Regions from separate parts of the Kluyvera sp. NPDC087067 genome, predicted to be linked through region 1. Evidence: predicted binding sites of a transcription regulator. Region 1 holds the regulator's gene; each other region holds the start of a gene.
What was found. Region 1 encodes PurR, which represses purine synthesis genes. Its sites were predicted from a motif close to CANGCAAACGTTTGCNTG; they were not measured.
Positions count from the first base shown of each region.

Region 1 (3,120 bases):
AAATAGTTAAACCGGTCAGCAAAATAGGCTTACGCCCATAACGGTCAGACAGCGGCCCCCATAACAGCTGGGCAACCGCAAAGCCTGCAAGGAACAGACTGAGGCTGGCGCTCACGGCGGAGGCCGGCGTTTGCAGGTCTTCCTGAATGGCCGCAAAGGCCGGCAAATACATATCTGTTGCCAGAAAACCCAGCACGCTCAGCCCTGCTAGCCAGACTAAAAATCCTTTCCCCGGTTGCATAATACGACCTTTCTATCATCAATAAACAATGCCGCAGAGTGTAGAGAGTGCATTGGTGGTTGTGAAACGCTAATATTTGAGTCATGGATTCAAAATTTTTGCAGGCAGAAAATGTGGTCTGAATATTCTTTGGAAGTGGTTGATGCCGTGGCGCGTAACGGTAGCTTTAGCGCGGCGGCGCAGGAGCTTCATCGCGTGCCTTCTGCTGTGAGCTATACCGTCCGCCAGTTAGAAGAATGGCTGGCGGTGCCGCTGTTTGAACGGCGCCATCGGGATGTGGAACTTACGCCTGCGGGCGTTTGGTTTTTGAAAGAGGGACGGTCTGTTATCAAAAAAATGCAGATCACCCGTCAACAGTGTCAGCAGATTGCCAACGGCTGGCGGGGGCAACTGGCTATTGCGGTAGACAACATCGTTAAACCGGCGCGAACGCGACAGATGATTGTAGATTTCTATCGTCATTTTAACGATGTCGAGCTTATCGTTTTTCAGGAGGTATTTAACGGCGTGTGGGACGCGCTGGCGGATGGTCGCGTGGAATTAGCGATTGGTGCCACCCAGGCTATCCCGATTGGCGGACGTTTTGCTTTTCGTGATATGGGGATGCTTAACTGGCATTGTGTGGTTTCCCATGCCCATCCGCTCGCCCAAATGGACGGGCCGCTCAGCGATGATGTGTTGCGCAACTGGCCCTCACTGGTGCTTGAGGATACGTCTCGTTCATTGCCTAAGCGCACCACCTGGCTTCTCGATAACCAGAAAAGAGTGGTTGTCCCCGATTGGGCATCTTCGGAAACGTGCATTTCCGCAGGGCTATGCGCGGCAATGATCCCCGGACATCGGGCGCAGCCGTGGCTTGATAGCGGTGAGTGGGTCGCCTTAACCTTAGAAAATCCGTTCCCGGATGCCGCCTGTTGCCTGACCTGGCAGCAAAGCGAAGCCTCGCCGGCGCTAAGCTGGCTATTAGAGTATTTAGGGGACAGTGAGACGTTAAACGATGAATGGCTGCGGACGCCGGAATAGGGCGTCCGCATAGGGACTTAACGGCGATAGTCGCGGAACGGGCCGTCAGCCACGGAGCGGCGCTCGATGAGGCGTGGATGGACCTCAATTGACTGCGACTCCTCACGCTTACTGACGATACGATCCATCAGCATATTGAAGGCCGTTTCGCCCAGCGAGTCTTTTGGCTGGTGAATCGTCGTCAGCGCAGGCGTAAAGAAGCGAGAGTTGCGCACGTTATCGTAGCCGATAAGCGAGATGTCCTGAGGAACACGAAGCCCCATTTCATCGGCTGCACACAGCGCGCCCATTGCCATCACATCACCGCCGCAGAAGATTGCGGTGGGGCGAGGGTGCTGGGACAGGATTTGCTGCATTGCGCGATAGCCTGATTCTGGCTCAAAATCGCCTTGCACAATCCAGTTGGCCGGGACGTTAATCATCGTCTCTTCCATCGCTTTCATAAAGCCTGCCAGGCGGCCCGCGCCGGTGTTACGCTCCAGCGGCCCTGGGATAACGCCGATATCACGATGCCCACGTTCCACCAGGTAACGACCCGCCATATACCCGCCTTCAAAGGCGTTATCAATGACTGAGTCAGTAAAGTCGGCTTTGGCTTCACCCCAATCCATAACCACCATCGGGATGTTGCGATACTCTTCGAGCATCGACAGCAGCGATTCCGGGTACTCAGAACACATCACCAGCAGGCCATCTACGCGCTTTTGCGCCATCATTGACAAATACGCGCGCTGCTTTTCCAGATTGTTCCACGCATTGCCAAGGATCAGGGTATAGCCTTTCTCAAAGCAGTTCTTCTCAACGGCTTCGATGATTTCAGCAAAGTAAGCCGCCTCGCTACTGGTTGCCAGCAAACCAATCGATTTGGTGTGGTTAACCTTGAGGCTGCGCGCGACGGCGCTTGGCGAGTAGTGCAGCTCTTTAATCGCTGCCCATACCGCTTCACGCGTGTCTTCAGCGACAAAACGGGTTTTGTTAATAACATGTGATACGGTTGTAGTGGAAACGTTTGCGCGCTTCGCTACATCTTTAATTGTTGCCATTCCATCTCACTCCAGACCCTGGCCTGCCCCTGAAAATACCGAAAGGAAAACGTTTGCCTTCACACACCCTGGTACAATCTTGCAGATTGCATTTCGCCGGGAAAACGATACAGGACGACAGGAGGGGGTCAATGGCCGGTTCGCTTATAAATAAGCGTCGAATTTTGACTTATCCTGACGCAAAGTGGAAGAACAAAAACCATCATCCTGCTAAATCTGTGAAGATTTTTGCGATTAAGTGTGCAAAAATGATTAAACGCAGTTTTACTGTGGTAATCAAAAGGAGAAAAATTGATGAGCACCGACCTTAAGTTGTCACTCGGTACTACCTTCGTTGCGCTCGCGCTGATCGTCGCGGCGGCGTTTACCGCGATATTGCATTAATCCCCCTGTGAGGGAGCATTCGCTCCCTCTCGTTTTATTGTTATCCAAATAGCAATAATCTTTTGCTGTTTTGTACACTTCTGTTTTTCTGTGATTGCTGTCATGCTTTTGCCCCATGTTGTCATGCCGCGTACTGCGTATGGCTTAGCGGAGCTTTTGTATGAAAATGAATTTTCCTTTATTGGCGTTAGCCATTGGGGCTTTTGGTATCGGCACCACCGAATTCTCGCCGATGGGACTTTTGCCGGTTATCGCGAAAGGGGTTGATGTTTCCATTCCTGCCGCCGGTATGTTGATAAGCGCCTATGCCGTTGGTGTGATGGTAGGCGCGCCGCTAATGACCCTGTTGCTTTCGCATCGCGGTCGCCGTAATGCGCTGATTTTCCTGATGGCTATCTTCACCCTCGGCAATGTGCTGTCGGCGTTCTC
Region 1 is NZ_JBIUZS010000001.1:696,449-699,568, forward strand. It holds gene punC (purine nucleoside transporter PunC) at 1-241, opposite strand, end outside; gene punR (DNA-binding transcriptional activator PunR) at 353-1,264, shown strand; gene purR (HTH-type transcriptional repressor PurR) at 1,282-2,307, opposite strand; gene ACIPDS_RS03380 (YnhF family membrane protein) at 2,602-2,691, shown strand; gene ACIPDS_RS03385 (MFS transporter) at 2,852-3,120, shown strand, end outside.

Region 2 (3,120 bases), on a different contig from region 1:
GCTGATTGTCGAAATGACGGTCGTTCATGGAAAGGTGAAGCTCTTCGGTCGCTTCACCAATCACCGCATAAGGTGCACGTTCGCGCTTGCACAGTTCATCAAATAACGGCAACTGGTCAGCGGACACCGCCAGTACGTAGCGCTCCTGGGATTCGTTACACCAGATTTCCAGCGGGCTCATGCCCGGCTCATCGCTTAAGATATCGCGCAGTTCAAACTTACCGCCGCGCCCACCATCGCTCACCAGCTCCGGCATGGCGTTTGAGAGGCCGCCTGCGCCAACGTCATGGATAAACAGAATCGGGTTGGCATCGCCCAACTGCCAGCAGCGGTCGATAACTTCCTGGCAGCGGCGTTCCATTTCCGGGTTATCGCGTTGTACTGAGGCAAAATCGAGGTCAGCGTCAGACTGACCGGAGGCCATTGAAGAGGCCGCACCGCCGCCCAGTCCGATATTCATCGCCGGGCCACCGAGGACGATCAGTTTTGCGCCAACGACGATCTCGCCTTTCTGCACATGATCGGCGCGGATGTTGCCGATCCCGCCCGCCAGCATAATCGGCTTGTGATAGCCGCGCAGTTCTTCACCGTTGTGGCTGTTCACTTTCTCTTCATAGGTACGGAAGTAGCCGGTTAAGGCCGGACGGCCAAATTCGTTGTTGAACGCCGCGCCGCCCAGCGGGCCGTCGGTCATGATATCCAGCGCGGTGACGATACGATCCGGCTTGCCGAAATCTTCTTCCCACGGCTGTTCAAAGCCTGGAATTCGCAGGTTGGATACGGAGAAACCTACCAGACCGGCTTTCGGCTTCGCTCCGCGCCCGGTGGCACCTTCGTCACGAATTTCACCGCCAGAACCGGTTGCCGCACCCGGCCACGGCGAGATAGCCGTCGGGTGGTTGTGGGTTTCCACTTTCATCAGGATATGGGTCGGCTCCTGATGGAAATCGTAGCGACCGGTGGCGTGGTCGGCAAAGTAGCGCCCTACCTCGGAACCTTCCATCACGGCGGCGTTATCTTTGTAAGCTGACAGCACGTGATCCGGCGTGGTTTCGAAGGTGTTTTTGATCATTTTAAACAGCGATTTCGGCTGTTGTTGACCGTCGATAATCCAGTCGGCGTTGAAAATTTTATGACGGCAGTGTTCGGAGTTCGCCTGCGCGAACATGTACAGCTCAATGTCGTTCGGGTTGCGCCCCAGTTTGTTAAACGCATCTTGCAGGTAATCAATTTCATCATCAGCCAGCGCCAGGCCAAGGCGGATGTTGGCGTCAATCAGCGCCTGACGTCCCTGCCCTAGCAGGTCAACGCAGCCAACCGGTGCGGGCGTATGATGAGCAAACAGTTTTTGTGCATCTTCGAGAGAGTCGAATACGCTCTCCATCATTCGGTCATGCAGTTCTGTGGCAACGGCTTGTACCTGCTCAGCGGTCAGGCTGGCCGCGTCAAGATAGTATGCGACGCCGCGTTCTAAACGCAGAACCTGCGGTAGGCCACAGTTGTGGGCGATGTCGGTAGCTTTTGAAGACCAGGGAGAGATAGTGCCAGGGCGGGGAGTGACGAGCAGCAGTTTTCCGCTCGGCGTATGGCTGCTTAGGCTTGGGCCATACTGCAACAGTCGCACAAGCCTGGCCCGCTCTTCTTCATTAAGCGGCGCTTCCAGGTCGGCAAAATGGACATACTCAGCGTATATATTGCTTACCGGGAGGTTGGCTGCCTGAAAACGCGTCAGCAGTTTGTTAATGCGAAATGCAGACAGTGCAGGCGAACCACGCAGAATTTCCATCATAAGTCTCTCGTCTTCTCAGCTTTCAGTGTGCGCAATGGGGGGAGAACGGGCGCTATTATAGAGAATCCTGCGCCGCGACGAAACCGTTTGCGTCGAAATAAAATCAGCGGCGCGCTTTACCAATAGGTGTGACCTACTTCTCGAATCAGTTGCCAACTGGCGTAATGTTAAGCAAAATGCCGCTCAATCTATAGCAAACCGTAACGTCGTCAGGGATTTATACTTACATCTGGGCGAATTAACTATTTGAAAAAACTTAAGATTAATTATCTGCTCATCGGCGTTGTCACGCTGTTGCTGGCAGCGGCCCTATGGCCCTCCATTCCCTGGTTTGGTAAACCAGAAAACCGAATCGCCGCGATCCAGGAGCGGGGGGAGCTGCGCGTCAGTACCGTGCATTCTCCGCTGACCTACAGTACCTATAATGATAAAGATATCGGCCTCGATTATGAGCTGGCGCAGCAGTTTGCGGATTACCTTGGCGTAAAGCTAAAAATCACCGTGCGTCAGAACATCAGCCAGCTTTTTGATGACCTCGACCATAACAATGTCGATATGCTGGCGGCGGGGCTGGTCTATAACAGCGAACGGGTCAAAGACTATCAGCCAGGCCCGACCTACTACTCCGTATCGCAGCAGCTGGTTTATCGCGTGGGCAACACGCGGCCACGAAGCCTGAGTGACATCGGCGCAAACCAACTCACCGTCGCACCCGGGCAGGTTGTGATTAGCGATCTGCACAATTTAAAACAAAAGAAGTATCCCGACCTGTCATGGACCGTGGATGATAAGCGCGCGTCGGTCGATCTAATGCAGGCCGTTATCGATGGCAAGCTGGATTACACCATTGCGGATTCAGTAGCTATCGGTCTGTTCCAGCGCGTGCATCCTGAACTGGCGGTCGCGCTTGATATCACCGATGAGCAGCCGGTCACCTGGTTTAGCCTGCAGGATGATGACAATACGCTTTCTGCGGCGATGCTCGACTTCTTCAATAATATTAACGATGACGGTACGCTCGCGCGTCTTGAAGAAAAGTATCTCGGGCATGGCGATGATTTTGACTATGTCGATACGCGCTCATTCCTGCGCGCGGTCGATAACGTGTTGCCCGATTTGCAGCCGTTGTTTGAAAAGTATGCCAGCGAGATTGACTGGCGTTTGCTGGCAGCGATTTCCTATCAGGAGTCGCACTGGGATCCCCTCGCCACCTCCCCGACCGGCGTGCGTGGTCTGATGATGCTGACGAAAAATACGGCCCAAAGTCTTGGGTTAACCGATCGCACCGACGCTGAGCAGAGCATCAGCGGTGGGATGCGTTACATTAAAGA
Region 2 is NZ_JBIUZS010000008.1:203,410-206,529, forward strand. It holds gene purL (phosphoribosylformylglycinamidine synthase) at 1-1,789, opposite strand, end outside; gene mltF (membrane-bound lytic murein transglycosylase MltF) at 2,036-3,120, shown strand, end outside.
Region 2: the regulator PurR is predicted to act here: its motif matches at 1,866-1,883, upstream of purL (phosphoribosylformylglycinamidine synthase).

Region 3 (3,120 bases), on a different contig from region 1:
TTGGGCTATCGGTCGATTGGCGTTAGCGCGCAATATTTTGTGATAAGGCTGATAAATCGCTTCCAGCGGCGCATCGGATTTCATGCCTTTGATGGAATAGGTGTAGCTGTCTTTGTTAATCAGCACATACTTGCCGTTATGCTGCTCAAACTGCAAATCGATACGCGACAGCGCGCGACCGTATTTATCCGGTTCGGTGACAATAACGCCATTAATCACCTCTTTATCCACTTTTACGTGCATATGCCCGGCGACGATAGCCGCCAGTTCTGGGTTCGCTCGCGCAATATCGCCGACGCCGGTGCCCGGTCGCTGGTTCTCGTTATCAATCCCCATATGCGCCACCAGCACGATGGCATCTACTTGTCCCTGAATCTGCTCAATAGTTTGTTTCACCGCGCCAACTGGATCGGTAAAGTTAAGCCCTTTTACCCGGTCAGTGCCTTTCGCAAATTCGGCGGTCATCGGCGTATCCATGCCAATAATGCCAATCTTCACCCCTTGCCGTTCGATGATTTTGTAAGCCGGTAAATAGGGTTTGCCGCTGTCCCAGAGGATATTGCCGGCAAGTGCCGTCCCTTTAAACTGGTTAAGCGAGGTCGACAGCGATTTCAGACCGAAGTCGAATTCATGGTTCCCCATCACCCAGACGTCATAGTCCAGAGCGTTAAAACCTAAGATCATCGGACTGGTTTTGTCGTTCTTGAAGGTTTCGACAAAGTTGCCCTGAATGGTGTCACCCGCGTCAACCAGAATGACGTTGGGCTGTTCATGCCGCACCTGGCGAATCTGGGTGGCAATCTGACTCAGACTGCCCGCCAGATTTTCAGTATCCGTTGAGTAGTCCCACGGAACGAAGGTGCCATGGAGATCGGAGGTGCCGAGGATAGTGATATTGACGGGTTCAGCCATCGCCGCAGAGGTACCGAAGCAAAGTAAAAGCGCAAGAAACGATTTTTTCATTGTTATTTGATGTGCCGAAAGGGAATCGAGGAGAAATTATGCGATTCACATCAAGATTTATACCAGCAACTTTACAGGGCAAACAGTGAAACTGAGAGGCAGCTCAAGCTCGGGGAGTTTAGCAATGCGGGATGACAGCCACGCCGGACAAACCACGAAAAATCAATACATTGTAGGTTGTCGCAGGCGCAGCAAATATTAATGGCTTTTGCGCAGCAGATATTGATACGGCAGCGACTCGGTCTGCTCAGCAATCAGCTCATGTTCCATGAAACGGCAAAAGCCGGGAATATCACGCGTGGTGGCAGGGTCGTCGGCAATAATCAGCAGCGTTTCGCCCACCGGCATCGTCCGCACGGTTTTGCGTACCATCATCACCGGTTCCGGGCAGCGTAGCCCTTGGGCATCTAAGGTATGGTCTGGGCGGGTAAACAAATCGGTCATGAGAATCTCGTGGTCAGAAAAAACGGCCTTAGTTTACGCTGACGGTCTGGCAACGCAACAAGGTTAACGATTGCGCGAAAAACAACCATTGCAATGAGGCGGGAAAGCAGTATTATTCCGCCCCTGCAATGGGTTTGCAGATTATTGGGTTCCCTCACCCCAACCACTAAAAAGGTACAATATGACTCCCTTTACTTCGCTACAGCGCCGACATGCGCTGGTTTGGCTATCGCTATTCCATTTACTGGTGATCACCTCCAGTAACTATCTGGTGCAGCTGCCGGTTTCCATTTTCGGCTTCCATACCACTTGGGGCGCGTTTAGCTTTCCGTTTATTTTCCTGGCCACCGACCTCACCGTGCGGATTTTCGGCGCACCGCTGGCGCGACGCATTGTGTTCGCCGTGATGATCCCGGCGCTGATGATCTCCTACGTTATTTCTGCTCTGTTTTATATGGGCGAATGGCAGGGGTTTGGCGCGCTCGCACACTTCAACCTGTTCGTTGCGCGAATCGCGGCCGCCAGCTTTATGGCGTATGCGCTAGGGCAGATCCTCGATGTCCACGTGTTTAACCGTCTGCGTCAAAGCCGTCATTGGTGGTTGGCCCCTACGGCTTCCACGCTGTTCGGTAATATCAGCGACACGCTGGCGTTCTTCTTTATCGCGTTCTGGCGCAGCACCGATCCTTTTATGGCGGCGCACTGGGTGGAAATCGCCCTTGTTGACTACACCTTTAAAGTGCTCATTAGCATTGCGTTCTTCCTGCCAATGTATGGCGTACTGTTGAATATGCTGATGAAAAGGCTGGCAGATAAATCTGATTTATCCGTAGTACAGCCCGGCTAAGAGTTCATGACATTGGTTGTGATAAGATAGATAAATGAGCCGTTAGTGGCTGTTTATCGAAAGGAAGAAGTCAATGCGCAAATTGGTGAAATATGTTGGTATTGGCCTGCTGGTCGCGGGTCTTGCTGCCTGTGATAACAGCGATACCAGCACCCCCGCACAGGGTTCGGCTGCCGCAAGTGACGCCGCCGGGCAGGCCATCAGCCTGTTAGACGGTAAGGTAGGCTTCACGTTACCTGCCGGTATGAGCGATCAGAGCGGCAAATTGGGGACGCAAAGCAACAACATGCACGTTTACTCCGACGCGACCGGCCAGAAAGCGGTCATCGTTATCGTGGGTGATGGGACTAACGAAGATCTGGCCGTCATGGCAAAACGCCTGGAAGAACAGCAGCGCAACCGCGATCCGCAGCTGCAGGTGGTGACCAATAAATCCATCGACGTAAAAGGCCACCCCCTTCAGCAGCTCGACAGCATTATCTCTGCTAAAGGCCAGACCGCTTACTCTTCCGTGGTTCTCGGTAAAGTCGACGGCAAACTGCTGACCATTCAGGTCACGCTGCCAGCGGACAATCAGCAGCAGGCGCAGACCGCTGCGGAAAACATCATTAATACTTTAGTCATCAACTAATTCTCTATGATGTTGAAATGGCCTCTCGCGTCGTTACGCCAGAGGCCGTTTTTTTAATTGCCACCCCAACAACAGGGCCACGGTAACCAACCCCGCCGCCGCGATATAGATTGTCGACACTCCCATATACGCCATCATCAACCCCGCCAGCGGCCCGGTTATCCCTAACGAAAGATCCATAAAGACGGTATAGGTTGCCAGCGCCGCCCCCTGGTTTTGCGGCGGCACGGCTTTG
Region 3 is NZ_JBIUZS010000005.1:57,976-61,095, forward strand. It holds gene ACIPDS_RS14065 (bifunctional metallophosphatase/5'-nucleotidase) at 1-963, opposite strand, end outside; gene tusA (sulfurtransferase TusA) at 1,162-1,407, opposite strand; gene ACIPDS_RS14075 (7-cyano-7-deazaguanine/7-aminomethyl-7-deazaguanine transporter) at 1,589-2,254, shown strand; gene ACIPDS_RS14080 (DcrB family lipoprotein) at 2,328-2,885, shown strand; gene ACIPDS_RS14085 (MFS transporter) at 2,919-3,120, opposite strand, start outside.
Region 3: the regulator PurR is predicted to act here: its motif matches at 1,467-1,484, upstream of tusA (sulfurtransferase TusA).

Region 4 (3,120 bases), 490 kb from region 1:
GGCTACCAGTTCCTGGTGGAAATGCTCACCGAGCTTAACAGCCGTAACCCACAGGTTGCATCACGTCTGATTGAGCCGCTGATCCGCTTAAAACGCTATGACGCAAAACGTCAGGCGCTGATGCGTGCGGCGCTTGAGCAATTGAAAGGTCTGGAAAATCTGTCCGGCGATCTGTACGAGAAGATTGCGAAGGCGTTAGCCTAAGCACTGGTAGCCCGGCCGAGGCGTTAGCGCCGACGCCGGGAGGCTCGGAGCCTGTTCCCGGCGTCACTTCGTTCGGCCGGGCTACATTATCAACAAAAACGCCGCTGAGGTTCCCTCGCGGCGTTTTCTTTATCAAACATGTTCGGCCCGTCTTGCCGTACCTAATGCGGGAACCTGAATATCCCGCCGGTGTAATGCTTGCCAGAAAGTCTCCAGCGCGCTATCCAGACGATGATGCAAATTCGTGCTGAACTGCGGTTTATGCTGGTAATCGGTCACCTGACTGTCGTCAGCAAATACGCCTTGCAGGATCTCCTGCGCCTTCAGCGCATTCAGCACCGGTTTCAGGGCGTAGTCCACCGCCAGCATATGTGCGACCGTGCCGCCGGTGGCGAGCGGCAATACCACTTTACCTTCCAGCGCGCGCTCAGGTAACAGATCGAGCAGCGCCTTCAGCGCCCCGGCGAAAGAGGCTTTATAAACCGGCGTAGCAATAATCAGCCCATCCGCATGCGCCAGTTGTTCGGTCAGAGCTTGCAGGGCCGGGCTATCGAAACGGGCATAGAACAAATCCTCCGGGGAGAAATTTTGCAAATGCCAGTGGAAGACTTCGACATCTGCCGTCGATAATTTCTCCCGCGCGTACTCGAGTAAGGCGCTGGAGCGGGAAGGGAAGCGGGGACTACCGGCTAAAGTAATGACGCGCATGAACTCTCCTTATAACTAAAAACAAACATTAATCTAAATTTCATAACATTTGCATGAGTGTCGCAGAGCGCATAAGGAGGGCGAAATACTTTTTCCAGCGTTGGTTTACCAAAAAAGGCATAAAGGATTGCTGTGCGGGGGAGAAGCAAAGAAAACGTTTGCGCTTTTTTTGCCATAGGTCAATTCCCTTTCTGCGCGTTATCGCACATAATACGCCCCCGGTTTGCACACCGGGAATCCAGGAGAGTTCATGTACTATCCCTTCGTTCGTAAAGCACTTTTTCAGCTCGATCCAGAGCGCGCTCATGAATTAACATTTCAACAGTTACGCCGTATCACCGGCACCCCACTCGAAGCGCTGGTGCGCCAGAAAGTGCCGCAAAAACCGGTGACCTGTATGGGTCTGACGTTTAAAAATCCACTGGGGCTGGCCGCGGGCCTGGATAAAGATGGCGAATGCATCGACGCCTTAGGGGCGATGGGATTCGGCTCCATTGAGATAGGTACCGTCACCCCGCGTCCGCAACCAGGAAACGACAAACCGCGTCTGTTCCGCCTGGTTGATGCTGAAGGGTTGATCAACCGTATGGGCTTTAACAATCACGGCGTTGATAACCTGGTCGAGAACGTTAAAAAAGCGCATTTTGACGGTATCCTGGGGATTAATATCGGTAAGAATAAAGACACTCCGGTAGAGCAGGGTAAAGATGACTATCTGATTTGTATGGAAAAAATCTATGCCTACGCCGGTTATATTGCGATAAATATTTCCTCGCCAAATACCCCAGGGCTGCGTAGCTTGCAATATGGCGAAGCGCTCGATGATCTACTTTCCGGTATTAAAAATAAGCAATCTGAGCTTCAGGAAAAACATCACAAATATGTTCCTGTGGCGGTGAAGATCGCGCCGGATCTTTCTCATGAAGAGTTGATCCAGGTTGCCGACAGTTTAGTTCGTCACAATATTGATGGTGTAATTGCGACCAATACGACATTAGATCGTTCTTTGGTTCAAGGGATGAAATATTGCGATGAAATGGGTGGCTTAAGCGGTCGTCCATTACAATTAAAAAGTACCGAAATTATTCGTATGCTGTCAGCAGAATTAAAAGGTCAGCTGCCGATCATCGGCGTTGGCGGTATTGATTCAGTGACTGCGGCGCGCGAGAAAATGGCGGCAGGAGCTTCACTGGTACAAATTTATTCCGGTTTTATTTTTAAAGGCCCACCGTTGATTAAAGAAATCATTACCCATATCTAGTCTTTTTCCTGGTAATGTGATCCAGGGCTTTATTTCCGGCCCTGGTTGCTTTATATTTCCCTACTGTTGCTTATTTAAACATATTAGTCTTTTATTATTCAGGGCAACGTAACACAGCGGAAGAAACGGGCACAGCATTGGATGCGAAAATGATGGGGGAGAGCAATGCGAATTAAACCTGATGATAACTGGCGTTGGTATTATGATGAAGAGCACGATCGAATGATGCTCGATTTAGCCAATGGTATGTTATTTCGCTCGCGTTTTGCCCGCCGCATGTTAACGCCCGATGCATTTGATCCTACCGGTTTTTGCGTTGATGATGCCGCACTCTATTTTTCTTTTGAAGAAAAGTGCCGCGATCTACCGTTGTCCAAAGAACATCGCGCTGAGCTCATTTTAAATGCGCTGGTGGCAATCCGTTTCCTGAAGCCGCAAATGCCGAAAAGCTGGCATTTTCGTACCCATCACGATGCCTGGTCACCGACGACCGGCGACGCCGCTTGCGTGTGGCTAAGCGATGACAATAGCCAGGTGAATCTTTTAGTGGTTGAACCCGGCGAGAACGCCGCATTGTGTCTGTTAGCGCAGCCAGGTCTGGTACTTGCGGGGCGCACAATGCAGTTAGGCGATCCGATTAAAGTGATGAACGACAGGCTGCAACCGCAATTCGGAAACGTCGGTTACAACCTGGAACAAGCGGTTTAACGCTTTAGCTTCAGCGCGGTTTTAGGTACGCAACTGCAACTCAGTATCGTTCCGTCCTGGCCAATGGCGCTCTTCTTCAGCGGAGTCACTTCGCCTTCAAGTAACGTCACACGACAGCTTCCACAAAGTCCGGCACGGCAGGAATATGGAACGCGAATTCCCTGTTGTTCAAGCTGTTCGAGCACAATCTGCTGATTATTACCGCTAAATGCGCTTCCTTCCCACTCGATCTCCACCTC
Region 4 is NZ_JBIUZS010000001.1:208,971-212,090, forward strand. It holds gene pepN (aminopeptidase N) at 1-204, shown strand, start outside; gene ssuE (NADPH-dependent FMN reductase) at 337-912, opposite strand; gene pyrD (quinone-dependent dihydroorotate dehydrogenase) at 1,163-2,173, shown strand; gene zapC (cell division protein ZapC) at 2,339-2,881, shown strand; gene ACIPDS_RS00900 (YcbX family protein) at 2,878-3,120, opposite strand, start outside.
Region 4: the regulator PurR is predicted to act here: its motif matches at 1,060-1,077, upstream of pyrD (quinone-dependent dihydroorotate dehydrogenase).